4 regions of the Streptomyces sp. NPDC058295 genome follow, and region 3 is predicted to be linked to each of the others. Evidence: riboswitches for the same ligand, from Rfam matches in the RefSeq annotation. Region 3 holds a riboswitch; each other region holds the start of a gene.
The links. Region 3 has a riboswitch for S-adenosylmethionine ahead of ACFVYS_RS20900 (ABC transporter substrate-binding protein). Riboswitches for the same ligand answer to the same signal wherever they lie in the genome.
Positions count from the first base shown of each region.

Region 1: linked by a shared signal. The riboswitch ahead of thrC (threonine synthase) and the one ahead of ACFVYS_RS20900 (ABC transporter substrate-binding protein) in region 3 are both predicted to bind S-adenosylmethionine.
Region 2: linked by a shared signal. The riboswitch ahead of ACFVYS_RS36700 (aminotransferase class V-fold PLP-dependent enzyme) and the one ahead of ACFVYS_RS20900 (ABC transporter substrate-binding protein) in region 3 are both predicted to bind S-adenosylmethionine.
Region 4: linked by a shared signal. The riboswitch ahead of ACFVYS_RS21770 (amino acid ABC transporter permease) and the one ahead of ACFVYS_RS20900 (ABC transporter substrate-binding protein) in region 3 are both predicted to bind S-adenosylmethionine.

Region 1 covers NZ_JBHVYO010000006.1:238,600-245,622, forward strand. Annotated here, with positions in the region: gene groL (chaperonin GroEL) at 1-1,020, opposite strand, end outside; gene ACFVYS_RS09235 (cold-shock protein) at 1,366-1,572, opposite strand; gene ACFVYS_RS09240 (MoaD/ThiS family protein) at 2,026-2,301, opposite strand; gene thrC (threonine synthase) at 2,420-3,718, opposite strand; SAM riboswitch class I at 3,737-3,902, opposite strand; gene ACFVYS_RS09250 (glucosyl-3-phosphoglycerate synthase) at 4,073-5,017, shown strand; gene ACFVYS_RS09255 (trehalose-6-phosphate synthase) at 5,134-6,546, shown strand; gene otsB (trehalose-phosphatase) at 6,534-7,023, opposite strand, start outside.
Region 2 covers NZ_JBHVYO010000052.1:38,926-45,948, forward strand. Annotated here, with positions in the region: gene ACFVYS_RS36690 (cytochrome bc complex cytochrome b subunit) at 1-1,384, shown strand, start outside; gene trpD (anthranilate phosphoribosyltransferase) at 1,554-2,618, shown strand; SAM riboswitch class IV at 2,698-2,814, shown strand; gene ACFVYS_RS36700 (aminotransferase class V-fold PLP-dependent enzyme) at 2,994-4,355, shown strand; gene ACFVYS_RS36705 (Lrp/AsnC family transcriptional regulator) at 4,388-4,669, opposite strand; gene ACFVYS_RS36710 (rhomboid family intramembrane serine protease) at 4,666-5,448, opposite strand; gene ACFVYS_RS36715 (hypothetical protein) at 5,622-5,861, shown strand; gene ACFVYS_RS36720 (NYN domain-containing protein) at 5,931-7,023, shown strand, end outside.
Region 3 covers NZ_JBHVYO010000018.1:110,651-117,673, reverse strand. Annotated here, with positions in the region: gene ACFVYS_RS20920 (ATP-binding protein) at 1-423, opposite strand, end outside; gene ACFVYS_RS20915 (kinase) at 880-1,413, opposite strand; gene ACFVYS_RS20910 (SAM-dependent methyltransferase) at 1,737-2,552, shown strand; SAM riboswitch class IV at 2,703-2,812, shown strand; gene ACFVYS_RS20905 (putative leader peptide) at 2,772-2,963, shown strand; gene ACFVYS_RS20900 (ABC transporter substrate-binding protein) at 3,169-4,791, shown strand; gene ACFVYS_RS20895 (ABC transporter permease) at 4,800-5,759, shown strand; gene ACFVYS_RS20890 (ABC transporter permease) at 5,756-6,763, shown strand.
Region 4 covers NZ_JBHVYO010000019.1:134,106-141,128, forward strand. Annotated here, with positions in the region: gene ACFVYS_RS21745 (LLM class flavin-dependent oxidoreductase) at 1-284, opposite strand, end outside; gene ACFVYS_RS21750 (putative leader peptide) at 406-537, opposite strand; gene ACFVYS_RS21755 (GNAT family N-acetyltransferase) at 549-1,298, opposite strand; gene ACFVYS_RS21760 (transporter substrate-binding domain-containing protein) at 1,409-2,431, opposite strand; gene ACFVYS_RS21765 (amino acid ABC transporter ATP-binding protein) at 2,504-3,307, opposite strand; gene ACFVYS_RS21770 (amino acid ABC transporter permease) at 3,304-4,284, opposite strand; SAM riboswitch class IV at 4,680-4,799, opposite strand; gene ACFVYS_RS21775 (glutathione S-transferase C-terminal domain-containing protein) at 4,866-5,762, opposite strand; gene ACFVYS_RS21780 (DoxX family protein) at 6,409-6,909, opposite strand; gene ACFVYS_RS21785 (hypothetical protein) at 6,852-7,023, opposite strand, start outside.

The sequences.
Region 1 (7,023 bases), on a different contig from region 3:
GACCTGGTCCGAGGAGCCGGCACCGTCGACGATGGTGGTCTCGTCCTTGGTGATGACGACCTTGCGGGCCTTGCCGAGCAGGTCGATGGTCGTGTTCTCGAGCTTGAGACCGACCTCCTCGGAGATGACCTCGCCACCGGTGAGGATGGCGATGTCGTTCAGCATCGCCTTGCGGCGGTCGCCGAAGCCCGGGGCCTTGACCGCGACGGACTTGAAGGTGCCGCGGATCTTGTTGACGACCAGCGTCGACAGGGCCTCGCCCTCGACGTCCTCGGCGATGATCAGCAGCGGCTTGCCGCCCTGCATGACCTTCTCGAGGAGCGGGAGCAGGTCCTTGACGTTCGCGATCTTGGAGTTCGCGATCAGGATGTACGGGTCGTCGAGGACGGCCTCCATACGCTCCATGTCGGTGGCGAAGTACGCCGAGATGTAGCCCTTGTCGAAGCGCATGCCCTCGGTGAGCTCCAGCTCCAGACCGAAGGTCTGGGACTCCTCGACGGTGATGACGCCTTCCTTGCCGACCTTGTCCATCGCCTCGGCGATGAGCTCGCCGATCTGGGTGTCGGCGGCGGAGATGGAGGCCGTGGAAGCGATCTGCTCCTTGGTCTCGACATCCTTGGCCTGCTCGAGCAGGGCACCGGAGACGGCCTCGACGGCCTTCTCGATACCGCGCTTGAGGGCCATCGGGTTGGCGCCGGCGGCTACGTTGCGCAGGCCTTCCTTGACCAGGGCCTGGGCAAGGACGGTCGCGGTGGTCGTACCGTCACCGGCGACGTCGTCCGTCTTCTTGGCGACTTCCTTGACCAGCTCGGCGCCGATCTTCTCGTACGGGTCCTCGAGCTCGATCTCCTTGGCGATGGAAACACCATCGTTGGTGATCGTGGGTGCGCCCCACTTCTTCTCGAGGACGACGTTGCGGCCCTTGGGGCCGAGCGTCACCTTCACGGCGTCCGCGAGCTGGTTCATGCCGCGCTCGAGGCCGCGCCGTGCCTCCTCGTCGAACGCGATGATCTTGGCCATGTGAAGTGGTCCTCCCGGACTGGGGTGGATTGCTCCGGACCGCGCTGGCGCCCGCGACGGACGGCTCGCCGGCCTCGTGGTTCCTTGCCCCACCTGGCCTGCGGGCCTCACCGACCCGGTCCTCGTTGTCACTCTCACCTTCAGAGTGCTAACGCCAATGATTAGCACTCGACCCATGAGAGTGCAAGCGCCTCCACCGGACCCGTGCCCTTCCGGACACCCCTCACGGACGTCCCGCCGACGCCTCGCGGACGCCCCCGGACAGACCGAAGGGCTCGCCCCCCGTGGGAGTGCGAGCCCTTCGTCAGTTGTACAGAAGAACGACGCTTTCAGTCGGCGCGTGCTTCAGCCGGTCGCGAGCCGGACCATGTCCGCCTGCGGCCCCTTCTGACCCTGCGAGATCTCGAAATCGACCCGCTGACCCTCTTCCAGGGTGCGGTAGCCGTCCATCTGAATCGCGCTGTAGTGGACGAAAACATCCGCACCACCGTCGACCGCGATGAAGCCGTACCCCTTCTCCGCGTTGAACCATTTGACGGTGCCCTGAGCCATGCCTAACTCCCCTATTACTGGCCCTTGCACGGACCCACACTTCGCGGACCCGGGTCAGACCTCACCCCCCGGTTGGCTTGGGGGCGTGCGCCGGAACGCGTCGACCGCGGCCGAATGTATCTGTCCAACTGCCCTCTGCAACAGGTCACTTGGACGAGAATTCCGGACGGGCGGGATCCGTAATGTGGCGAGAATTCGCCTGAATTAAGGGCAAGTCGGGCCCTACATATGCCGCAAAAGCCACAAAAGAGGCGCACACATTGGCTGCTTCTTGTCGGGCGCGGGGCAGAAATAAAAGGCTCCGGATCCGGTGATCCGGACCGGGTTCCCCAACTGTACCGCGCTCAACCACACTGAATTGCCCCCTCCGCTTCTATCGCGGAGAGGGCAATTCGATGAACGCTCGGTAATCGCTGTTACCGACGGTTACTACCGATGGGTACTGAACTACGGTCAGCCACCCGCGACGGCCGGGATGATCGAGACGCCGGCGCCCTCCGGCGTGGCCGTCTCCAGACCCTGCTCGAAGCGGACGTCGTCGTCGTTCACGTACACGTTGACGAACCGGCGCAGCTTGCCCTGGTCGTCCAGGACCCGGGCGGCGATGCCGGTGTGGTTCTTCTCCAGGTCCGCGATGACCTCACCGAGGGTCGTGCCCTCGGCCTTCACCTCGGCGGCGCCGCCCGTGTAGGTGCGCAGGATGGTGGGGATGCGGACGGTGACGCTCATGACTTTCGACCTCCGGTCAGGCGGAGCGCCCCAGAGGGGCGCGGGGCTGTCTGGATCGTGCGGCTGCCGGCGCGTGGGCGCGACCGGCCCCACGGCCCGCAGACGAACAACAAATCTCTCAGCCGAGACCCGCGTCCCGGAACGACTCCAGGGTCGGGCGAATGGTCGCGGTCAGGCCGGCGTCGGCCACCGCGTCCAGCGTCTTCAGACCGTCGCCCGTGTTCAGCACGACGGTGGTGAGCGTCGGGTCGAGCAGACCGCTCTCGATCAGCTTGCGCGTCACGCCCACCGTCACACCACCGGCGGTCTCCGCGAAGATGCCCTCGGTCCGCGCCAGCAGCTTGATCGCGTCGACGATCTGCTCGTCGTTCACGTCCTCCACCGCGCCGCCGGTGCGCCGCGCGATGTCGAGGACGTACGGACCGTCCGCCGGGTTGCCGATGGCCAGCGACTTGGCGATGGTCTTCGGCTTCTGGGGGCGGACCACGTCGTGCCCGGCCTTGTAGGCCACGGACACCGGGGAGCAGCCCTCGGCCTGCGCGCCGAAGATCTTGTACGGCCTGTCCTCGACCAGCCCGAGGTTGATCAGCTCCTGGAGGCCCTTGTCGATCTTCGTGAGCTGGGAGCCGGAGGCGATCGGCACGACCAGCTGGTCCGGCAGCCGCCAGCCGAGCTGCTCGCAGATCTCGTACGCCAGCGTCTTGGAACCCTCGGCGTAGTACGGCCGCAGGTTGACGTTGACGAAGCCCCAGCCCTCGCCCGCCGAGTCGCCGATGAGCTCGGAGCAGAAGCGGTTGACGTCGTCGTAGTTGCCCTCGATGCCGACGAGTTCGCCGCCGTAGATCGCGGCCATGACGACCTTGCCCTGCTCCAGGTCGTGCGGGATGAACACGCAGGACCGGAAGCCCGCCCGGGCGGCGGCGGCGCCGACGGCACCGGCCAGGTTGCCCGTGGAGGAGCAGGAGAGCGTGGTGAAGCCGAACGCGCGGGCGGCCTCGATGGCCTGGGCGACGACCCGGTCCTTGAAGGAGTGCGTCGGGTTGCCGGAGTCGTCCTTGACGAAGAGCTTGCCGGCGTCGACGCCCAGTTCACGGGCGAGGTTGTCGGCCTGGACGAGCTTGGTCCAACCGGGGTTGATGTTCGGCTTGTCGGCCACGTCCGCGGGGACGGGCAGCAGCGGCGCGTAGCGCCAGATGTTCGCGGGCCCCGCCTCGATGCGCTTGCGGAGCTCCTCCGTGTCGTAGGAGGAGAAGTCGTAGGCGATCTCGAGCGGGCCGAAACACTCCTCGCAGGCGAAGAGCGGGCCGAGGGGCACGCGGTGGCCGCACTCGCGGCAGCTCAACGCGGCGGCCGGACCGAGATCGACAGCAGAGGACGTCGTAGAGTCGGTGGTGCTTGCAACAGTCTGCGCAGCCATGTGAGGCGAGGCCCTTTCTCCTCATCTTCCTCACGACGCATCTCGCCGTGAGACGGATTTGGCACCTTCCCGAGCCGGGAGCCTCGCGAAGCGATCACCACGTGGATCAGTGATCGTTACGAGACCGGCTGGAGGGTTGCCGGGGCTTCATCGGGCCGTATCCCTCTGCCCCTCTGGATGAGCGGTATGAAGTTGTGAACGGGGGGCGACCTCGGACATGCGATGGTCATCCGCGTTGTTCAAGACTGTAACCGAAGGCCAGGACAGTTGAGATAGTCGTCCGAACCGCGAGATGGATCACACGGTCACCTTCCGTGCACCCGGTGTGATCACGACAGTGAGGAGCCGCAGACTGTGCTTCGAGAAACTGAGCGCTGGCTGGCCACCCGCTCCTGGTCCGCGTCCGATCGTCCGCTCCACCGGATCCTGGCCGCGAAGCGCGCCACGAACCAGTCGGTGTCCGTCGTCCTGCCCGCGCTGAACGAGGAGGAGACGGTCGGTGACATCGTCGCGGTCATCCGGCACGACCTCATGCACCAGGTCCCGCTCGTCGACGAGATCGTCGTCGTCGACTCGGGATCGACCGACCGTACGTCCGAGGTGGCCGCGGCGGCCGGCGCGCGGGTCGTCCACCGGGACGACATCCTGCCGCGGATACCGGCCGTGCCCGGCAAGGGTGAGGTCCTGTGGCGCTCCCTGCTGGTCACCACCGGGGACATCGTCTGTTTCATCGACGCGGATCTGAGGGAGTTCTCCTCGGACTTCGTCTCGGGGATCGTCGGCCCGCTGCTCACCGACCCCGGGGTGGATCTGGTCAAGGGCATGTACGACCGTCCGCTGGGCGGCGCGGCCGGCCAGGGCGGCAGGGTCACCGAGCTGATGGCCCGACCGCTGCTGAACATGCACTGGCCGCAGCTGGCCGGGTTCGTGCAGCCGCTCGGCGGCGAGTACGCGGCCCGCCGCGGCCTGCTGGAGCAGCTGCCCTTCCCCGTCGGCTACGGCGTGGAGCTGGGCATGCTGGTGGACGCCCTGCACCTGGTGGGCCTGGACGCCCTCGCCCAGGTCGACATCGGTGTGCGCAAGCACCGTCACCAGGACGGGCAGGCGCTGGGCCGGATGGCGGCGGCGATCTACCGCACCGCCCAGCTCCGGCTGGCCCGCGGGCACCTGATCCGCCCGTCCCTCACCCAGTTCGAACGGAGCACGGACGGCTTCGAGCCGCGCACGTACTCCGTGGACACCGAGGAACGGCCGCCGATGGCGGAGATCGCGGAGTACGCGACCCGCAAGGTCGCGTGACCGCGGGACGGGCCGTATACGGCATGGCGCCGACAGCGGCGACACGGCCGGACACGGCCCGTCCACGCAGCGCGACCGTACGTTTGAGCGTTTCCCGACCGGGCTAGGTTGGGCATATGGCTTCCACGCACGACACTGCCGCCCGGGCCGCCGAGGTGCTGGTCGCGTCCAATCGCGGTCCGGTCTCCTACGAGTTGCGCGAGGACGGCTCGCTGCACGCGAAACGCGGCGGCGGCGGGCTGGTCTCCGGCCTGTCGGCCATCGGACCCGAGGCGGGCGCCCTCTGGGTGTGCTCGGCGCTCTCCGACGGCGACCGGGAGGCGGTCCGGCGCGGCGTCGGCGAGGAGGGCGTGCGCATGCTCGCCGTTCCGGCCGACGTGCACACCGACGCGTACAACGGCATCGCCAACTCCGTGCTGTGGTTCCTCCACCACCTGCTCTACCAGACACCGCTGGAGCCCGCCTTCGACGCGGAGTTCCGCCGCCAGTGGGCATCGTACGAGGCCTACAACCGGGCGTTCGCGGAGGCGCTGGCCGAGGAGGCGGCGGACGGCGCGGCGGTCCTCGTCCAGGACTACCACCTGTGTCTGGTGCCGGGAATGCTGCGTGAGCTGCGCCCCGACCTGCGCATCGGCCACTTCTCGCACACGCCGTGGGCGCCGGTGGACTACTTCGCGCTGCTGCCGGGGGACATCCGCGAGCAGCTGCTGCACGGCATGCTGGGCGCGGACCGCCTGGGCTTCCTCACCCGGCGCTGGGCGGACGCGTTCACCGCGTGCTGTGCGGAGTTCGCCGGCGGTCCCGGCAAGACGCGGATCGGCGTGCACGGTCTCGGCGCGGACGCCGACTTCCTGCGCGAGCGCTCGCACCGGCCGGACGTCGACGAGCGCATGGCGGCGCTGCGCGCGGAGATCGGCGAGGGCCGCAAGACGATCGTCCGCGTCGACCGCACCGAGCTGTCCAAGAACATCGTGCGCGGGCTGCTGGCCTACCGGCAGCTGCTCGACGACCACCCGGAGTGGCGCGAGCGGGTCGTCCACGTGGCCTTCGCCTACCCCTCCCGCCAGGACCTCGCCGTCTACCGCGACTACATGGCCGAGGTGCGGCGCCTGTCCGAGGAGATCAACGACGCCTACGGCACGCCCGGCTGGACCCCGGTCCTGCTCAACCTCAAGGACGACTTCGCCCGCTCCCTCGCCGCCTACCGGCTGGCCGACGTGGCCATGGTGAACCCGATCCGCGACGGCATGAACCTGGTCGCCAAGGAGGTCCCGGTCGTCTCCGACGAGGGCTGCGCGCTGGTCCTGTCCCGGGAGGCGGGGGCCTACTGGGAGCTGGGCGAGGACGCGATCACGGTGAACCCGTACGACATCCTGGAGACCGCCCGCGCCCTGCACGAGGGGCTGACCATGAAGCCGGAGGAGCGGGCCGAGCGCACGAAGCGGCTGTCCGCGGCGGCGACCGCGCTTCCCCCGGCCCGGTGGTTCCTGGACCAGCTGAACGCCCTGCGGGAGATTCAGCCGAGCTGAGCGGCCAGCTCCCGCAGCAGCCGTACGACGCCGGCGGGCCCGTCGACGACGAGGTCCGCGCGCTCCGCGAGTTCGCCGACCTCGGTGCTGCCGCTGCACACCAGCAGCCCGGGTACGCCGTCCGCGCGGAGCTTCTCCACGGCGGCGAAGGCGGGCAGGTCGCCGAGGTCGTCACCGGCGTAGAGGACGGACCGCGCGCCGGTCTCGCGGACGTGTTCCAGCAGGGCGACGCCCTTGTCCGTGCCCGGCGGGCGCAGCTCCAGGACCATCCGGCCGGGTTCGACGATCAGACCGTGCCGGGTGGCGAGGTCGGTGAGCGGGGCCCGCAGCGCTTCGAAGGCGGCCTGCGGGTCGTCGGCGCGGCGGGTGTGGACGGCGACGGCCCGGCCGCCCTTCTCCTCGACCGAGACGCCCGGCCGGTCCCCGGCGGCGGCCAGGACCCGCGGGAGTTCCGCGCGGACGGCGGCCACTCCGGGG
Region 2 (7,023 bases), on a different contig from region 3:
CTACGTCCCGCTCCAGGGACAGCTGATGTCCGAGGCGTTCAGCTCGACCCTGCACATCTCCTTCGACGTGCGCGGCGGTCTGCTCATCCGGCAGATCCACCACTGGGCGGCGCTGATCTTCCTCGCCGGCATGTTCGTGCACATGATGCGGGTGTTCTTCACGGGCGCGTTCCGCAAGCCGCGTGAGATCAACTGGCTGTTCGGCTTCCTGCTGTTCGTCCTCGGCATGTTCACCGGTTTCACCGGTTACTCGCTCCCGGACGACCTGCTCTCCGGCACCGGTGTCCGCTTCACCCAGGGCGCGATCCTGTCGATGCCGATCGTCGGCACGTACATCTCGATGTTCCTGTTCGGCGGGGAGTTCCCGGGCCACGACTTCGTGGCGCGGTTCTACTCGATCCACATCCTGCTGCTGCCGGGCATCATGCTCGGGCTGGTGGTCGGCCACCTGATCCTGGTCTTCTACCACAAGCACACGCAGTTCGCGGGCCCCGGAAAGAGCAACAAGAACGTCGTCGGCATGCCGCTGCTGCCGGTGTACATGGCCAAGGCCGGAGGCTTCTTCTTCCTGGTTTTCGGTGTCATCGGGGTCATCGCGGGCATCGCGCAGATCAACCCGATCTGGGCCATGGGCCCCTACCGTCCGGACCAGGTGTCCACCGGCGCCCAGCCCGACTGGTACATGGGCTTCGCCGAGGGTCTGATCCGCTTCATGCCGGGCTGGGAGATCAACATCTGGGGCCACACCCTGGTCCTGGGTGTGTTCATCCCGCTGGTCCTGTTCGGTGTGCTGCTCGCGATTCTCGCGCTCTACCCCTTCATCGAGTCGTGGGTCACGGGCGACAAGCGCGAGCACCACATCCTGGACCGCCCGCGCAACGCCCCGACGCGCACCGCGCTGGGTGTCGCCTGGGTCACGATGTACATGATCATGCTGGTCGGCGGTGGCAACGACCTCTGGGCCACCCACCTCCACCTGTCGATCAACGCGATCACCTGGTTCGTCCGGATCTTCTTCATCGCCGGACCGGTCATCGCGTACATCGTCACCAAGCGGATCTGCCTCGGCCTCCAGCGCCGGGACCGGGACAAGGTGCTGCACGGTCGCGAGACCGGCACCATCAAGCGCCTGCCGCACGGTGAGTTCATCGAGATCCACGAGCCGCTCAGCCAGGAGCAGCTGCACACCCTCACGGCGCACGAGCAGTACGAGCCGGCCGCGATCGGCGCCGCCGTCGACGAGAACGGCGTCGAGCGCAAGGTGAAGGGCAAGGAGAAGCTCCGCGCCAAGATCAGCGGGGCGTACTTCGGTGAGGACCAGCAGATTCCGAAGGCCACCGTCGAGGAGTACAAGGAGATCACGAGCGGCCACGGCCACCACTGATCGCTGAGGCGTCGCCACGCCGCAGGAAAGGGCCCCGTCCGGTCTTCGGACGGGGCCCTTTGCCGTGCCCACGGGCTGGATAGGGTGGGGTGCACCTTGTCACGAGGCGCACGACGGCACACGACGTCCGACGTACCCGACGAACACGACGACACACGCAGGAGCGGCTATGAGCGCTGTGACCCCCGCTGGAGGCGACACCGCGGCGGGCCGTTCCTGGCCCGAGGTACTGAACGGTCTGCTGTACGGCCGCGACCAGGACGCCGACGCCACGTTCTGGGCGCTGGACCGGATCATGCGCGGCGAGGCGACCGACGCGCAGATCGCCGGGTTCGTGGTGGCGCTGCGGGCCAAGGGCGAGACCGTCGCAGAGATCAACGGGCTCGTCCGGGCGATGTACGAGCACGCCAACCTGATCGAGGTGCCCGGCCGGACCGTCGACATCGTCGGCACCGGAGGGGACGGCGCGAAGACGGTCAACATCTCCACGATGTCGGCGATCGTCGTGGCCGGCTCGGGTGCCACGGTCGTCAAGCACGGCAACCGGGCGGCGTCCTCCGCGTCCGGCGCCTCCGACGTCCTGGAGAAGCTCGGCGTCAATCTGGAGCTGACCCCGCGGCGGGTGGCCGAGGTGGCCCAGGAGGCCGGGATCACCTTCTGCTTCGCGATCAAGTTCCATCCGGCGCTGCGTCATGTGGGCGCCGCGCGCGGCCAGTTGGGCATCCGCACGGTGTTCAACGTGCTCGGCCCGCTGACCAACCCCGCCAAGGTGCGGGCCCAGGCGGTCGGGGTCGCGGACCCGCGGATGGCGCCGGTCGTCGCGGGCGTCTTCGCCGAGCGCGGCAACTCGTCCCTGGTCTTCCGGGGCGACGACGGTCTCGACGAGCTGACCACGACGGCCACGTCCCATGTGTGGGTCGTCCGCGACGGCAAGGTCACCGAGGAGACCTTCGACCCGCGTGACGTCGGGCTCGAACTGGTCCCGGTCGAGGCGCTGCGGGGCGGGGACCCGTCGTACAACGCGGAGGTCGCCCGCCGCCTGCTGGAGGGCGAGACGGGCCCGGTGCGGGACGCCGTGCTGCTGAACTCGGCGGCGGCGCTGGTGGCCCTGGAGCCGGGCTCCGGGACCCTTGCCGGGCAACTGCGCGACGGCATGGCCAAGGCGGCCGAGTCGATCGACTCGGGTGCGGCCAAACGGGCGCTGGACCGCTGGGTGGCCGCCACCCAGGCGTGACGGCTCTCCGCTGACCGTCGTCCCGCGATCCGGACACGGGTTGCGGGACGGCGATCACTTCACGTACGTTCCTGTATCAGGTCATGAGTGACAGTCATGAGGCCCCGGCCGACTGTCCGGCAACCCTCCGTCCGTGGCGGGGTGCCCCGGGTGAAGACCAGGTCGTAGGCAGCGAGGTCTACGGCAAGCGCGGACCCCTCGCACTCTTCTGAGTGAGTACCGCCAGGGGTCCTGGTCGTTCGAGGGAGCCTTCCGTGAGCAAGCGAATGCGATAGGGCGTAGAGCCCCGCCTCCGCACACCCCTTTCACTTCCTCCGTGCTAGAGCCATGTCCGCTCGCACGGCGGTTCCCCCTTGCCTCTCACGGGAGTTCGCCATGTCTGTCTCCACCGCTGCCGCCGCCCGTACCGTTTGTGCCCCGCTGCCCGTTCTCGGCCGGGATGTCACCGTCCCGCTCGTGACGGGCGGCGAGGTCACCTACGCGGCGCTCGACTACGCGGCCAGCGCCCCCGCCCTCCAGCGGGTCTGGGACGACGTGGCGGCCTACGCCCCGTACTACGGCAGCGTCCACCGGGGCGCCGGCTACCTCTCGCAGCTGTCCACGGACCTCTTCGAGAACGCCCGCAGGACGGTGACCGAGTTCCTGGACTGCCGCCCCGACGACCAGCTGGTCTTCACCCGCTCGACGACGGACTCCCTCAACCTGCTGGCGCGGGCCCTCCCGGCCGGCTGCCAGGTCTTCGTCTTCGAGACCGAGCACCACGCCTCGCTGCTGCCCTGGCAGGACGCCCGGGTCACCTACCTGGATGCCCCGCGCACCCCGCGCCAGGCCGTCGAGACGCTGGAGCGGGCCCTCGCCGACCGGGACCCCCACGGCCCGGCCCTGGTGTGCGTCACCGGCGCCTCGAACGTCACCGGCGAGCTGTGGCCGGTACGCGAGCTGGCGGCCGCCGCGCACGCCCACGACGCCCGGATCGTCCTGGACGCGGCCCAGCTGGCCCCGCACCACCCGGTCTCCGTGCGGGAGCTCGACGTCGACTGGATCGCCTTCTCCGGTCACAAGCTGTACGCGCCCTTCGGGTCCGGCGTGCTGGCCGGCCGCGCCGACTGGCTGGTGGCGGCCGACCCGTACCTCGCGGGCGGCGGCGCCAGCCGCAAGGTCACGCGGCGCGAGGACGGGGGAGTGGACGTGGAGTGGCACGAGAGCGCCGCCCGCCACGAGGCCGGCTCCCCGAACGTGATCGGCGCCTACTCCATCGCCTCGGCGTGCAAGGCCCTCACCGAGGCGGGCTTCGACAGCCTGGTCGCCCGGGAGGAGTACCTGATCGCGAAGGTGCGGGCCGGTCTGGCCGAGGTCCCGCAGGTGAAGGTGCTGTCCCTGTTCGGCGACGACGCCCCGCGGGTCGGCGTGATCTCCTTCGTCGTCGAGGGCTGGAACAGCTCCCACTTCGCCGCCGCCCTGTCCGCCGAGTACGGCATCGGGGTCCGCGACGGCCTCTTCTGCGCCCACCCCCTGGTCCGTACCCTGCTGGGCAGCGACCCCCGGAACCAGGGCGAGTGCGGCGCCCCCGAGGCGGCTCCCGGCGAGAAGTCGCTCAACGCGATCCGGGTGAGCTTCGGCGCGGGAACCCCGGACGAGCACGTGGAGCGCTTCGTGAGCGCGGTGCGCGAACTGGTGAGCGAGGGCGCGCGGTGGCAGTACCGGACGGAAGACGGCCGCTGCGTGCCCGCGGTCTGAGCGACGGTCCGCCGGGAGGCGGTGTCAGCCGGTCAGGAGTCCAGCCCGATCGCGAACGCCGCCTCCAGGTCGTGCTGCGAGTAGGTGCGGAAGGCGACGTGCGTGTCCGTGCCCTCCACCCCGGGGATCTTGCTGATGCTGCCCGGGATGACCTCCGCCAGGTCCTCGTGCTCCTTCACCCGCACCATGGCGATCAGGTCGTACGTCCCGGTGACGGAGAAGACCTCGCTGACGGAGTCCAGCGAAGCGATCCGCTCCGCGATCTCGGGAATCCGGTCCACGCTGGTCTTGATGAGGACGATCGCGGTGATCACGGCTGGTTCTCTCCCTCGGGAGCCGGAGCTGGGGCGGGCTTCACTCTAGTCGCCCGCCCGTCCCCCACCGCCGCCCTTCCCGGGCCGCCCTTCGGGCGCCCCATTCCGAAACGGGCCCACGCGTAGAGGAGTCCCAGGCCGAAGCCCACCAGGTGCGCCAGATAGGCCACCCCCGGCCCCTGGGCGGCCCGCCCCGCCGCCACCCACTGCAGGGCCGCCCAGAAGGGCAGCACGACCCACGCGGGGAAGCGCAGCGGCAGGAAGAACAGGAACGGCAGGAGACTGGTCACCCGCGCCCGGGGGAACAGATACAGAAACGCGCCGAGGACCGCGGAGATCGCCCCGGAGGCGCCGACCAGGGACTGCGACGACTCGGCGTTGGCGGCGGCGTAGCCCAGCAGGGCCAGGTAGCCGCAGCCGAGGTAGAAGAACGTGAACTCGACGCGGCCCATCCGGTCCTCGGTCATCGTCCCGAAGACGTAGAGGAAGAGCATGTTGCCCAGCAGGTGCACCCAGCTGCCGTGGACGAAGAGGGCCGTGGCCGGGGTCAGGGCGGCCCGTGGCGCGCCCTCGAAGAGCTCGCCGGGCACCACGCCCCAGCGCCGGAAATAGGCGCGCTGCGCCGCCAGCAGCTCGTCGCCGGAGCCGTACGACGGATTGAAGCCCGAGGCGGGCCCGATCAGGAAGATCAGGCAGCACAGGGCGATCAGTGCGTAGGTCACCGGCGCCGGGCGGTTGCGGACCACCCTGCCGACCGTCCCGTTCCAGTCGCCGATCATGAGAACAAAGCATGACGTAAGCAGACGCACTCGTCCGGACCGCCTCGCCGCCGCGGACGGATGGGCGGCGAGTACCCGCCAGGCCGTAGGGTTACGAGCCATACGCGCGGGGGAGCCTCCGGCCCGACCCCGACAACCGGAAGCACGACACTAGAAGGAAGCGGATAGCCACGATGACGGTTCCCCTGCCGACCGCCGCGACGCGGTGGCGCTGCACGCTCTGCGGCAACCTCACGCGGTTCGACGTGACGCGCTCGTCGAAGGTCGTCGAGTACGTGCACCTCGACCTCGCCGGTGAGCCGAAGGTCGAGGAGCGCGAGGTGGTCAGTGAGACCATCGAGTCGGTGCGGTGCCGCTGGTGCAACGCCGTGGACCAGGTGGAACTCGTGGATCGGCCGGGCGCCGGTTCCTGACGATGGGGGTCCCCCCGCTCGAGCGAAGCCGAGAGTGGGGGAGGCCCGCACAGTATTGGGGTGTGACGGATGGTGGAGAGCGCAGGCGGGGGGCCGGGCGACGGCGCCGCCGAGATGCTCGACCGTCCGCTGCCGGACGGCGTGCGGCGCAGGGTCGTACAGATCGTCTCCGACGGCTTCGGCGGGCTGACCGTCGGCGAACTGCCCGTCCAGTTGCGGCAGTACGCCCGGTTCGCACCCAACCGGCGGGCGAAGTTCGCGGGCAACGCGATGGCCGCCGCGCTGGAGACCGATCCGCTCTTCCGGCAGCGCATCGCCGAGAAGTTCAGAGAGGCCCAGCCGGAACTCGCCGGCGCTCTCGACTCCGGCTCGCCGACCCCGGCCGCGGACCCGCACGAAGTGGCGGCCGCGGCCTATGTGCTGCGGCCCACCGGCTGGGTGAAGCTGGTCACCGCGGCCGGTGAGGAGGCCCAGCGGGCGGACGCCGAGCGGGCCGGCGAGGAGAGCCGGGCCGAACTGGAGCGGCTGCGCGAGGAGCTCGACCGCGCCCGTGAGCAGTCCCGGGCGGGCAGCGAGGGGCTGCGCGCCGAACTGGACGCCACGAAGAAGGAAGCGGAATCGCTCCATCGCAAGCTGCGGTCGGCCCTCAGCGACGTGAAGCGGGGCGAGGCGGCGCTGCGCAAGGTGCGCGGCGAGCTGGAGACCGTACGCGCCGAGGGGCAGACCCAGGTGTCGGCCGCGGAGAGCGAGACCCGGCGGCTGAAGGCGCGGCTCGGCGAGGTGGAGGCGGCGCTGGAGGCCACCCGGCGGGCGGCGCGCGAGGGGCGCAGCGTCGAGGACATGCGGCTGCGGCTGCTGCTGGACACGGTGCTCGACGCGGCCCAAGGGCTGCGGCGGGAACTGGCGTTGCCGCCGGTGTCGGTGCGTCCTGCGGCAACCGTCGACGCGGTCGAACCGGGACGAATGACCCCGAAGGACATCGCCACCCGTGCTCTGTCGGAGAACGATCCGGCCATTCTCGACCAGTTGCTCGCGCTGCCCCAGGCCCATCTCGTCGTCGACGGCTACAACGTCACCAAGACCGGCTATCCGCAGATGCCGTTGGAGAAGCAGCGGCTCAGGCTTCTCGGGCAGCTCTCGCAGCTCGCCGCGCAGACCGGGG
Region 3 (7,023 bases):
CCAGACCGCGTTGCCGCCGGTGAGGCTCGACAGGTCGACTCCCCAGGTCTCGGCGAGCTGCTCCACGAGGAAGAGGCCGCGGCCGCCCTCGTCGTCCGGTCCGGGCTCACAGCGGGGCAGGCCCCGTCCCGTGCGGTCGTGATCGTGCACCTCCAGGCGCAGCCGCCCGTCCGTGACGAGTCCCACACCGCACAGGAACCGGGTGCCGAACGCGTGCCGTACGGCATTGGTGGCCAGCTCGGACACGAGCAGGACGGTGTCCGCGCACAGCTCGCCCGGCAGCCGCCAGGCGGCCAGTCGCGCGCTCATGGCACGGCGGGCCACCGAGACGCTGGAGCGGTGTGCCGGGAGTTCGATCCAGTGCGTCCGATCGGGGCTCCAGGTGTCCAAGGGCCGGGGTGAGGACGTCGTGTGGGGGGACACGGTGGTCGCCTTCCGTGGGGGGCGGCAGCAGCCAGAGGCGGGGAATGGTGAGCAACGGACCTACGAGGAGGGGGTGTTCCGTACGGGCCCGGTACCGCGACCGCCCGAGCGATCCAACTCCTGTGGGGGTGGCAGGGGTCGGCTGGGGAACGCTCGAGTTCGGCAGCACGCTTCACTCAAGTAACTATGCTCGCAACGAAGTTCAAGCTGCAACCGACTGCCTGACAATTTCAGCGAGCCGGTACCCGTCACGTTGCTGCGGCAAGTCGCCGTCGGACTTGCGGCGGTGACACCCCCTCAGGAGGCAGGGCGTGAGCGAAGGCCGTTCGGGCACGGGCAGCACCGGTGACACCCACGGTGCTGCGCGTGATCCTCGAAGGCGACTCCAGGAGCGGCGCCTGAACGCGGGTGGCTTCGACGGCACCGGTCGGACCCGGTGCGGGACCGGCCCCGGTGTCAGTGTTCCCGGGCGGGAAGCCGGTCCAGGCCGGTGTCGAGCAGAATGCGCTCGACGGTCTGCGGGAGCGTGCTGTCGGCGCCGATGACGGTCTCGACGGCGCCCGGCAGCAGATCGAGCTCCCGGTACCAGGCACACAGATCCGCCTCGCCGACCTCGTGGGCGATCGGCTTCGTGGCGTGACGCACCAGGGTTTCGGCGAGCGGCACATGAAGGTAGTAGCCGTGGGTCGGACCTCGGTGCTCCCTGCGCAGTCGTCCGAGCATGGGCCCGTACCGGTCGGCGTAGAGGATGCCTTCGAGGACGACGTGGTAGCCGGCGTCCAGGGCATAACGGGCGACGGCCTCGATCAGCCCGATGTTCGCCGCGCCGGGCCGGTCGTGCTCGCGCAGCACGATCCGGCGGAGGTTGTCCTGCCCGACCAGGGCCAGGCCCCGGCCGAACCTCTCGCGGAGACCGGCCGCCACCGCCGACTTGCCCGAAGCGCTGTTGCCGCGCAGGACGATCAACCGGGTCTCTGGGGTGCCCACCATCACGGGGCTCACGCTACCGGCCCGGCCGACATCGGCGCGCGCGTCGCTCCCGGTTCCGCGCGGTGGCGGGGCCAGTCGGAGGAAGGATTCGGCGGTCTCGATTCACTCGTGCACAGGGCGAGTTGAGGGGCCCGGGAGAGGTACGGGCGGTGTGTCCGACGGCGCGGCCGGACCGGCCGGCAGCCAGGTGTGAAGCCGGCTCGTTTTCGCGTGAGCACCGTTCGAACCGAGCGAAAATGTGAACGGGTGTACGTACCAGGGTCGTTGGGACGTAAGTTGTGGCTCGAACTGCCCACGCCTCGGCCGAAAGACGGACACCCCTCATGACCGACCATGTGACCACGCCCGGTTCAGCGGCACCTCAGAAGATCGACACCTCGGTGCCGCACTCGGCCCGCATCTGGAACTACTGGCTGGGCGGGAAGGACAACTACCCCGTCGACGAGCAGGCCGGCGACGCCTACACCGCCGTGTTCCCCGGCATCGTCACCATCGCGCGCAGCAGCCGCGCGTTCCTGCGCCGCAACATCACGTACCTGGTCTCCGAGGCGGGCATACGGCAGTTCCTGGACGTCGGAACCGGCCTGCCGACCGCCGAGAACACCCATGAGGTCGCCCAGCGCCTCGCCCCCGAGACGCGGATCGTCTACGTCGACAACGACCCGCTGGTCCTGGCCCACGCCCGCGCCCTGCTCTACTCCACCCCGGAGGGCGCGACCTCCTACGTCGACGCCAACGTGCTGGACCCGGAGCGCATCCTGGCGAGCGCCGCGGAGACGCTGGACTTCAGCCGTCCCACCGCGCTCATCCTCAGCAACATCCTGGGCCACGTCGCCGACCACGACCAGGCCCGCTCCATCGTCACCAGCCTGATGGCGGCACTGCCGTCCGGCAGCTACCTCTCCGTCAACGACGGTTCGCGGGGCATCGACCCGGTCTTCGAAGAGGCCCAGGACGCGTACAACGAGAGCGGCGCCGTCCCGTACAACCTGCGCTCCGTCGACGAGATCACGGCGTACTTCGACGGACTGGAGCTCCTGGAGCCCGGAGTCGTCTCGGTCCCCCTCTGGCGCCCGGAGGCCACCTCCCCCGCCCCGGACGTGATCGGCGAACACGGCGGCCTCGCCCGCAAGCCGTAGCACCCGCGCCGCCGCCCTCCGCACCGGACGGGCGGCCGACGCGCGCTGACGCCGCTCCGCCACACCCGCCGTCCAAGCCGGTGCGGCGGAGCCGTTCAACTCTCCTACCGATATTGACGGATAATGTCAGTACTCCGTAAGATCGACCCCGGCATTGAGTGTCAGCATCAAGCCCTGGCTAGCTGACCGGCAACCCTCCTCCGCGGTGGGGTGCTCCAGGTGAAAGCCCGGCGGGGTCACCGACCCCGCAAGCGCGTGGCCCCGGTCCAGGGGCCTGAGACGGGGAGGACCAGCGTGCGGCACAGCGGCAACCTGAGTGCCTCGATCGCGACCGCGGCACTGTTCTCCGGATTCTCGCGCCGACGCCACATCGACCTGCAGCGCTCCGCCAGCTGTCTGTGTCAGGGCTGATCACGCCCACCCCGCAGGCTGACCCTCGCCCACCGCGCGGTCACGCCGTCATCGACGTCGCCATCGACCCGGTCGTCGACGTCCCCTTCCCCTGAACAGTTCTGAGCAGTGCCGGCCCGTGCGGGGCAGGCACCCTCCGCGCATCGCCATGGCCGCGTTCCGCACCGGCCTGTGCGCGGTGACCTTGGAGTAGGAGAACCATCCCGTGACAGCGCATCCGGATTCCCGTACCCCCCGATGGGCGGCGCTCGCCGCACTCGTGACCGGCAGCCTGCTGCTCGGCGCCTGCTCGTCGGGCGGCAGCGGCAGCTCGAGCGGCGAGGGCGGCAGCCCGAAGTCGGGCGGCACCCTGACCTTCGCGGTGGGTTCCGACGCCGGCTGCGTGGATCCGCAGCAGGTGGGCAGCAACGACACCATCTACTCACTGCGTCAGGTCGTGGACTCCCTCACCGACCAGGACCCCAAGACCGGCAAGATCGTGCCGTGGCTCGCGAAGAGCTGGGACATCAGCCCGGACACCACGACGTTCACGTTCCACCTGAGATCAGGGGTGACCTTCAGCGACGGGACACCGCTCACCGCGCAGGTGGTCAAGGACAACTTCGACGCGGTTCCGAAGCTCGGCGCCCTCGGCACCCTCGCCCAGGGGTACCTGAGCGGCGTGGAGAGCACCACCGCCGTGGGCCCGCTCACGGTCCGGGTGAAGTTCAAGCAGCCCAACGCGCAGTTCCTCCAGGCCACCGCCACGCACTCGCTGGGGATCGAGTCGTCGGCGAGCGTGCGCAGGAGCCCGCAGGAGAAGTGCAGCAAGGGAGTGGTCGGCTCCGGGCCGTTCGTGCTGAACGGCTATGTGCAGAACCAGTCGATCACCCTGGCCAAGCGCGCCAAGTACGCCTGGGGTTCCTCGCTGTGGACCAAGCAGGGCGAGGCATACCTGGACAAGCTGGTGTTCAAGGTGGTGCCCGAGGCGGGCGTGCGCACCGGCAGCCTCCAGTCCGGCCAGGTAGACGCGATCGGCAGCGTCGGCAGGGCCAACGAGGCGGCGCTGGGCGGCGGCGCGGTGAACCTCCAGCAACGGGCCAACCCGGGTGTGGTGTTCAACCTCGGGCTCAACAACTCCCGGCCGCTCTTCAAGGACGCGAAGGTACGCCAGGCGATCCTGTTCGCCATCGACCGGCAGCAGATCGTCGACGCCGTGTTCCCGACCGGCACCGAGCCGGCGACCAGCATCCTGGCCCACACCACACCGGACTACACCGATCTCGGCTCCGACCTGACCTTCGACGCGGCCAAGGCGAAGTCCCTGCTGGACTCGGCCGGTTGGCGGGCGGGCGGCGACGGCGTCCGGGTCAAGGACGGCAAGAAGCTGAGCCTGACCGTCAAGTGGTTCGCCAACGCGGCCACCACCCAGCCCGCGCTGGAACTGATCCAGCAGCAGCTCAAGGCCGTCGGTGTCGAGGTGGTGCTCAAGCAGCTCCAGATCGCCCAGTTCTCCCCGACCCTTCAGTCCGGTGACTTCGACGCGGTGTGGGGCAACGTGACCCGCGCCGACCCGGACATCCTGCGCAGCTCGTACTCCACCCGGCTGGCCAACTTCTACCACCTGCCGGCCGGCCCGCTGGACACCGCGCTGACCCGGCAGGCCGCGACGACCGACGCGGCGAAGCGCAAGCAACTCGTCACCCAGGCACAGCAGTTGATCGTGCAGAACGCCTACGTCGTACCCGTGGTGGAGCTCCAGACCCAGCTCGGGGTCGCGAAGAAGGTGCACCACCTCGACTTCGAGGCCTCCAGCCGGATCCAGCTGCACGACACCTGGATCGGATAGCCGCCGGCATGCGTCTCTATGTGGTCAAACGACTCGCGCAGGCCCTCGGCGTGCTCTGGGCGGCCTACACGGTGTCCTTCCTCGTACTGGACTACCTGCCCGGTGATCCCGTCTCGGCGATGGCCGGCGCGGGAGCGGACACCGGGCAGGTCGATCCGGCCCAACTCGCGGCACTGCGGCACGAGTACGGCTTCGACAAGCCGATTCTCGCGCAGTACGCCGACTATCTCGGCAGGGCGGTGCGCGGCGACTTCGGCGACTCGGTGTCCACCGGCCGACCGGTGACCTCGACGCTGGCCGACGCGCTGCCGCAGACCCTCCAGCTGACCGGGGCGGCACTGCTCCTCGCGGTGTTCCTCGGCGGCGGGCTCGCGGTGCTCGCGACCTACACCACCCGGCGCTGGTTGCGGCAGCTGCTGCTGTCACTGCCGCCGCTGGGGGTCTCGGTGCCGACGTTCTGGGTCGGGCTGGTCCTCGTCGAGCTGTTCTCCTTCCGGACGAGACTGTTCCCCGCGTTCGGCAACGACGGGCTGCGGGGCCTGGTGCTGCCCGCGGTCACGCTGGCGATCCCGACCGGCGCCCTGGTGGCGCAGGTGCTGGCCAAGAGCCTGCTCACGGCGCTGGACCAGGCCTATGTGGAGACCGCCCGGGCCAAGGGCGCCGGCCGGCTGCGCATTCATCTGCGGCACGCGCTGCGCAACGCCTCGCTGCCGGCGCTGACGGTCGTCGGACTGCTGGCCGGCCAGCTGATCGCCGGTTCGGTCGTCGTCGAGACGGTGTTCTCCCGCGACGGTCTGGGCCGCGTGACCGCCGCCGCGGTCACGGTCCAGGACATCCCGCTGGTCCAGGGGGTCGTGGTGTTCGGGGCGCTGATCTTCGTGGCGGCCAATCTGATCGTCGATCTCGTCTACCCGCTGCTCGACCCGCGGATCGTGGTGGCGGCGACCAGGAAGGTGCGTCCCGCATGAGCCGGACACTTGCCGACGGTGTCACCGCCGGAACCGCCGGAACCGCCGAAACGGGAGGGACGGCAGGAACTACCGAAGAGGTCGGACCGGTCGGACCGGTCGAAGCCGCGGCCCGCCTGGCCCGGCCGGTGGATCCGGGGGCCGACCCGGGCCCCGCGAGTGCCGGACGCGGTGTCGGACCGCGGCGGTTCCTGGTGTTCCTGCTGCGCCGGCCCGGGCTGCTGGCCTCGGTCCTGGTGCTGGTGCTGGTGGTGCTGGCCGCCTTCTGGCCAGGGCTGTTCACCTCACAGGACCCGCTGCACGGGGTGCCCGCGGAGAACTTCCGGAGCCCCGGCGGCGGGCACTGGTTCGGCACCGACGAGCTGGGACGTGACGTGTTCTCGCGGGTGGTGCACGGTGCCCAGCTGTCGCTGAAGGCGACCCTGATCGCGGTGGGGTTCGCGTTCGTGGTCGGCGGCCTCATCGGCCTGGTCGCCGGGTTCGTCGGCCGCTGGGTCGAGGACGTGCTGATGCGCTTAGTCGACGTACTGCTGTCGATCCCGTCGCTGTTCCTGTCCCTGGCCCTGGTCACCGCACTGGGCTACGGAACGGTGAAGGTGGCCGTCGCGGTCGGCATCGCCAGCGTGGCCGGCTTCGCCCGGGTGACCCGCGCGGAGGTACTGCGGGTGCGGCAGGCGGTCTTCGTCGAGGCGTCGCGCTCCTGCGGGGCCCGCTGGTACTCGGTGCTGGGCCGGCACGTCCTGCCCAACGCGGCGGGCCCGGTGATCGTGCTCGCCACCCTCGAGTTCGGCGCCGCCATCCTCGCCGTGTCCTCGCTCAGCTTCCTCGGCTACGGGGCGCCCCCACCGGCGCCGGAATGGGGCACGTTGATCTCCGACGGGCGCAACTACCTGGCCAACGCCTGGTGGCTCACCGCGCTGCCCGGACTGGCGATCGCGGCGACGGGCCTCGCCACCAACCGCATCGCGCGGGCGCTGGACGGCGAATGGTCCCGCCGGCGATGACCGGCCCCACGACGAACGAACCCGAGACGGACGTACCCGTGACGGAAGAAACCGTGACCCACGAGTCCGTGACCCACGAGTCCGCGACCGACCAGACCGTGCCCGACCATGCCGCGTCCGGCCTCCGCGCGACCGGTCTCCCCACGACGGACAGGGCCACGCCGGACGAGACCGCGACGGCCGGGACCGCAGCCCACAGAACCGCGACAGACGAGGCCGCGACGGCCGAGACCGTGACGGCCGAGACCGTGACGGCCGAG
Region 4 (7,023 bases), on a different contig from region 3:
AGCGGGGCGACGCGGGAGGCGACGAGGACGGCGTCGAGCCGGCCGCGCACCTGGTCGGTGCGGTCGTCCGGGTCGAGGAAGTGGGAGGACTGCGGGCCGAGGCCGTCCTCGATCGTCACGAAGTCGAGCAGTCCGCGCTCGGCCTCGGCGACCAGGTCGGCCCAGTATCCGGCGGTGAACAGCTCACGGGGTCGGGCGACGGGCTCGCGCCAGGAGGCGGGGTGCCAGCCAGTGCCGTCCAGAGCGACGGCGAGATGCAGCGGGGAGGAGGAGGTCGAGGACACGAGGGTGCCTTCCTGGAGGTCCGTACGAGAGCGCCGGCCTGCGCGCGGAGACGGCGCGGGCACACGGCGAGGTGCGAGCGCGTCGAGCCGGGGGTCCACCCGGCCGAAGGCTGGGGAAGGATCAGGAGCAACAGAGCGCGCCGGCCACGCGCTGAAGGTCGATGTGGGGCCGGGAGTGGAGGTGTACGGCGTGGCGTATGTGGGTCACGTCCGCACCTCCCTCATTCCTGGCGCCGCGCGGCGCCTCACACATCTCTTCATCAGTCAGAACGCCGTGAAATCGCCGGATGTTCCCGGTGTGCGCACCGAGACGATGGTCGAGCGGCGGCGCAGGGTGAAGCCGAGGGACTCGTAGAGGCGGATCGCGGGGGTGTTGCCGACGGCGGCGTGCAGGAACGGGGTGTCGCCGCGCGCGCGGATGCCGTCGCCCACCGCGCGGATCAGCTGGGTGGCGAGGCCGTTGCCACGGTGGTCGGGGTGGGTGCAGACAGCGCTGATCTCGGTCCAGCCGGGCAGCCGCAGCCTCTCGCCGGCCATGGCGATCAGGCGGCCCCGGTGGCGGATGCCGAGGTAGGCGCCGAGCTCGACGGTCCGCCGCAGGAAGGGGCCGGGGCGGGTGCGGGCGACGAGGTCGAGGATCTCCGGCACGTCGTCGGGGCCGAGGCGTACGGCCTCGGGTTCGGGTTCGGTGCGGAACGCCTCGGTGGCGGCGAGTTGGACGCCCTCTCCCCCGCCGGTCACCTCCCAGCCGTCGGGTACGCGGTCGACGGGCTTGATGCGTACGGCCGTTCCGGGGCCGACGAGGGTGAGCAGGTCGGCCCAGGCGGCAGGGTCCCCGGGGTCGGCGAGGGCGGCGAAGGCGTAGACGTCGGCCGGGTAGCGGGCGGCGCGGCCGACCCGGTCGGCGAGGTGGGCGTGCGGGCCGTCGAGCGCGGCCCAGACGGCGTTGTCGAGGGGGTGCGGGCGGGTGGTGGTCGGAGCTCCGCCTCCGCGGAGGTCGATCGAGGTGGCCACGGAGACGGAGTCCCTTCCTGTCGTTGCCGTGTTGCTGTCGTTGCCGTGTTGCTGTCGTTGCTGTCGTGTCTCACTCAACCGGCGTACGTCACAGTTGTGGTGACGTCCGATCAGGAGTTGTCCAGCGGCAGCCCGGGCGGGTTGACCTCGGACTTGGCGACGGCCTCGTTGGAGAGGTTGTAGGCCGCCAGCCACTTCGCGTACTGACCGTGCTCGATCAGGTAGTTGATGGCGTCCGCGACCGGCTTGGCGAGACCGCTGTCCTTCTTGGCGGTGGCGGCGATCAGGCCCTGGAGCGTCTCACCGGCGCCGGAGAAGGTGCCCGCGTTGCGGGTGGCGTTGGCCTTGCCCGCGGTCTGGGAGACGTTGTAGGCGATGCCGGGGTTGGGGCCGAAGTACGCGTCGATCTTGCCGCTGGCGAGCGCCAGGTAGATGCCGTTGCGGTCGGGGTAGTACTTGACGGTGAGCTTCTTGCCCTCGGACTCCAGCTTCTTCTTCCACTCCAGCAGGATCTTCTCCTGGTTGGTGCCGGAGCCGACGGTGACGGTCAGACCGGCGAGGTTCTCGTAGTTGCCGTCGAAGTTCCACGTGCTGGACTTCTCGACCTCCCAGCCGAGGTTGTCCTGGCGGTAGGAGGCGAACTCGTACTTCTTCTTGCGCTCCTCGGTGTCGGTGATGTTCGAGAAGCCGACGTCGACCTTGCCGCTGTCGATGCCGACGAAGAGGTTCTCCCAGGTGAAGTTCTTCGTCTCCGACTTCAGGCCGAGGACCGCGGCCACCAGGCGGCCGAGGTCGGGCTCGGCACCGGTGAGGGTCTTCTGGTCGTCGCCGACGTAGGCGAGCGGGGCGAAGCCGGAGGGCAGGGCGCCGATGCCGATGTTCAGCTTGCCGCTCTTCCTGATCGCGTCGGGCAGTTCGGCGCTGATGGACTTGACCTCGGAGACCTTCAGGGCGGTCTCCTTGGCGGCGCCGTTGGACACCCGGCCGATGGTCACGCTGCCGGCCGCGCTGTCGGTCGTGGTGGCGGCCTCGGTCTCACCACCGCAGGCGGCGAGCCCGGTGGCGAGAGTGGCGACCGCGGTCGCCGCGGTGATGCCGCGAATCAGGCTGCGTCGGGTGAAGTGGGCAGACATGGCCATCCTTTGTGACTGATGTGACTGGGCGAGAGGGTGGTGGCGTGGGGGGAAGCCTGGGGCGCGTGGGTGTCAGAGCACCTTGCTGAGGAAGTCCCGGGTCCGCTCGTGCCGCGGTTTGTCGAGGACCTCGCCGGGCGGGCCCTGCTCGACGATCTTCCCGCCGTCGATGAAGACCACCCGGTCGGCGACCTCGCGGGCGAAGCCGACCTCGTGGGTGACGATGACGAGCGTGGTGCCGCTGGTCGCCAGGTCCTTGATGACGGCGAGGACCTCTCCCACGAGCTCGGGGTCGAGGGCGGAGGTGGGCTCGTCGAAGAGGATGACGCCGGGGCGCAGCGCGAGGGCGCGGGCGATGGCGACGCGCTGCTGCTGGCCGCCGGACAGCTGCCGGGGATAGGCGCCGGCCTTGTCGGCGAGGCCCACCCGGTCCAGGAGTTCACGGGCCAGTTCCAGGGCGGCGGCCTTGGCGAGTCGCCCGGTGGCGGTGGGCGCGGCGGCGACGTTGTCCAGCACGGTCAGGTGCGGGAAGAGGTTGAAGTTCTGGAAGACGAAGCCGATCCGGCCGCGCTGGGTCAGGATGGCCCGTTCGCTCAGCTCGCGCAGCCGCTCGCCGTGCCGGCGCACGCCGATCAGCTCGCCGTTGATGCTGACGTAGCCGATCTCGGGCTTCTCCAGGTGGTTGATGACCCGCAGCAGGGTGGACTTGCCGGAGCCGGACGGGCCGAGGATCACGGTGACCTCGCCGGGCCGCACGGTCAGACTCACCCCGTCCAGGACCCGGTGGGCGCCGTACCACTTGTGCACCTCGTGCACCTCGACGGCGGCGGGCACGATCCCGGCGGTGTCGGCGCTCGGCACGGTCTCGGCGGTCATACGGCGGCCTCCCGGCGGATGCGGGCCCGCAGGTCGGTGAGACCGGTCCGCAGTTTCTGGAGCGGCGTCGGCGGCAGGGAACGCGTGGCGCCCCGGGCGTAGTACCGCTCGACGTAGAACTGGACGACGGAGACGAGGCTGGTCAGGATCAGGTACCAGACGGTGACGACCAGCAGCAGCGGCACGATGTCGCCGGGGTAGGTGGCCCCCATGGTCTGCGCGGTGCCGAACAGGTCGAGCAGGGACACGTAGAAGACCAGCGAGGTGGACTTGACCAGGCCGATCAGCTGGTTGACGTAGTTCGGCGTGATCGACCGCAGGGCCTGCGGGAAGACGATCTTCCAGAACTGGTAGCGCTTGGGCAGCCCGAGGGCGGCGGCCGCCTCGTGCTGGCCCTGGTCGACGGAGAGGATGCCGCCGCGGACCACTTCGGCGGCGTAGGCCGCCTCGTTGAGGCTGAGGCCGACGACGGCGATCACCATGTCGGTGGCCAGCCGGGACTCGTCGAAGCGGAAGAACGCCGGGCCGAAGGGAACCCCCACGCTCAGGGTCTGGTACAGGGCGCTGAAGTTGTAGAGGAAGAGCAGCACCACGATCAGCGGGATGGAGCGCAGCGCCCAGACGTAGGTCCAGCTGACCGCGCGCAGCACCGGGCTCCTGGACAGCCGGGCAAGGGCGAGCAGGATGCCGCCGAGGAGTCCCAACACCGCGCTGTAGGCGGCGACTTCCAGGGTGATCAGCAGTCCGTCGAGGATGACAGGACGCAGGAACCAGTAGCCGAAGCGGTCCCACTGGTAGAAGGGGTTGGAGATCAGTCCGTGCGTGAACTGCGCCACCAGGACCAGGGCCACGGCGGTGGCGATCCAGCGGCCGGGCTTGCGCAGCGGCTGCACGCGCTGGGCGGTGAGCTTCTCCGGCGGGACGTCGATGGCGGGTGCGGGCTCGGCGAGGGTCACGGCGCCTGGGGGTTCACTCATGAGGGGCTCCGGCGGGAGTGGGACACCCCGGGTCACGGCGGACGTGCGTGGCCGGACGCGCTGCGTCGGGCGGCGGGGACCGCTCCGAGGGCGCGAACAGGGCATGGCGCACGGATGCGTACAGGAGACCGGGGTGGGGCGGACAACGGCACACCGCTCGGGCGGTGTTCGTCAGGAACGCGGCGGCGGGGCTGCGGTGCGAGGGGTTCGTTCAGCCCCGACAGCGGGCACGGCCCGGTGCGGTACACAGTGCGCTGTTCACGCGAAGGAGGTCGACGGCGCGGTTGGCGACGAGGATGTCGAGGTACGGCCGTACGCAGCCCCGGGGGCGACGCGGCGCCGTCCGATGAGCTGCGTACATGTCCGTCACCATCACTGTTCCGGCCCCTGAGGGGCCCTCGCGCTTACCGATACGTCATTACCGAAACGTCGGTCCGGTCGTCACCTGGGGCACCCCACCGCGGAGCGAGGGTTGCCGGTCAGCTAGCCAGGGCTTGTCGCTGACGCTCATGACCGTTCTGGGCCGTAAGTAAGACAGTTGCCCGAACGAATGTCAACGGCGGTCCGGTGGATGGACCGGGTCAGGGCCGGTTGACCTGCGGTCGGACCGCCGAACCGTCTGCCGCGTGGGTCTCCCAGTCCAGGATCTGGACGGCGGCGCCGGCGGCCTCCAGGCCCTGGCAACGGGCGTGGTGGCGGCGGGCGATGGCGTCCAGGTCGAGGTGGGCGCCGAAGGCCGGGTGAGCGGCCAGCCGGCGGGCGTAGGCCCACAGCGCGGGGTGGTCGGCGATGCGGTGCACGGCGGCCGCGTCCAGGTGGTAGCGGTGCACGGTGTCGAGTTGGACCAGGGCGACCCACAACTCCACGTCGGCCGCGGTGATCTGATCGCCGATCAGGTGTTCGTGGGCACCGAGCCCTCGCTCCAGCACCCCGAGCGTGGTGAGCAGCGTGTCCAGGGCGGCGGTGCGCTCCGCCACCTCGGCGTCGGCCGCTCCGGCGCGCTGCGCGGCCTCCTCGATGCCCTGGGCGCACATCCGCTCGACGGCCTCGATCTGCGACTCCTCGCCGCACGGGTACAGAGTGGGCCGGCCGCCGCCGAAGTGACGGGCCAGGTCCCGGGCGATGTCGGGGCCGTGGCTGCTGACGATGCGCCCGGACCAGTCGTCGCTGAGCACGGGTGCCAGGGCGGGTCCGGTGTACCGGTGCGCGCTGGCGTCGTACAGCGGACGCAGCGCGGAGTGGCCTCCGTCGGGGCAGTCCGGGACGGCGGGCAGGAAGGTGACCGGGCAGGCCTTTTCCAGGCCGAGGAGGCTGTGGGTGACGGCGATGCGCAGACAGTCGGGGTCGGCCGCCGCCAGATGGAGGCGGTAGCGGCGCGGCACCGCGTAGTGGCCGCTGCGCGCGTCCCGGCCGATCCGGCCCCGGAAGGCGGCGGCGGGCCGGGTGGACGGGTGGGCGGCCAGTGGTGTGACGGACATGACTCTCCCCGGGGGCGGGACGCACGAGGGACGTGCGCGCGGCGGATGCGACGTCGAAGAGGGAGGTGCGGATCTCGTCCGCACGTGCCGGGTGCGGCCGCGTCCTCGGGACACCGCCGGTGCGGTTCGGCGCGGGGACGGGCCCGGCTCAGTCCTGGAACCTGATGGCGCTGCAGACGCGCTTCAGGTCGATGTGACGGCGGGAGGTGAGAAGGGGTGACGACCACGCCGTGCGGCCCGCTCGGCCGGTGGTCGGCTCCAGTCGCCCCATTGTTTCCCTACCCGTTCACTAGGATTCCCGAACCGAGTGTCGATCCGCCTCGAGCCTCCGTCAAGGGGGCGTCCACCAGGTGAGTACCGGAGCACCGGCGCCACCCCGGGAGGGCCCGCTGTGAGTGGGCGGCCCGGGGACGCTCGGTCGCACGCGGGCAGCGCCCTCGCCACCCTGACGGCCGCCGGTTCGGCGGGTGAGCCGACGGCCTCGGCGGCGGCACCGACGAAGGGGGCGAGGGCGGCGAGGAGACGAGGGCGGCGGGCCGTCCGGCGCACAGGGTGGTCGCGGAGCCCGCCTCGACGATCCGGCGGGCCATGGCCGCTCCCTGGCCGCCGCCCGGTCCGATGAACCCGACGCGCGTGAGGCGCCTTCTCAGCTCTCCTGCCGGGGGCGCCAGAACACCGCCAGCAGCCCGGCCGTCGCGACGACACCCACCCCGAGCACCACACCGGCGCCCGTCCAGCCGGTCACCCCGATGTCCGCGGCCTCGTCCACCGCGTACTTCCCCGGGCCCCATGCCCCCAGCGCCACCGCGAGGACGCCCAGGACGAGGACGTACTCGTAGCCCTCCTTGAACACGAAAAAGCCGTTGCGGCGGTGTGCGAGCAGGCCCGCCACCAGCATCACGGACAGCACCGCCGCGCAGGCCAGTGAGGTCAGGAAGCCCGCCAACAGCAGGACGCCCGCGCCGAGTTCGGTGAGGACGCTGAGCCACGCCTGGAGTCTCGGGCGGGTGAGTCCGAGCCCGCCGAACCAGCCGGCGGTGCCGGATATGCCGCCTCCACCGCGCCAGTGGTTCCAGCCGTGCGCCAGCATCACCCCACCGAGCACGACCCGTACGAGCAGCAGTGCGGTGTCCGAAGCCTCACCCATCGCCATGTCCTCTTCTCCGTCGGCAGCGCCCGTACACCCGGCGCGCACTCCTTGACGAGGATGGGCGCGTGCGGGTGGTGGGCGAGAGCGGTACGGCCGTCGCCGGTGTCGTGG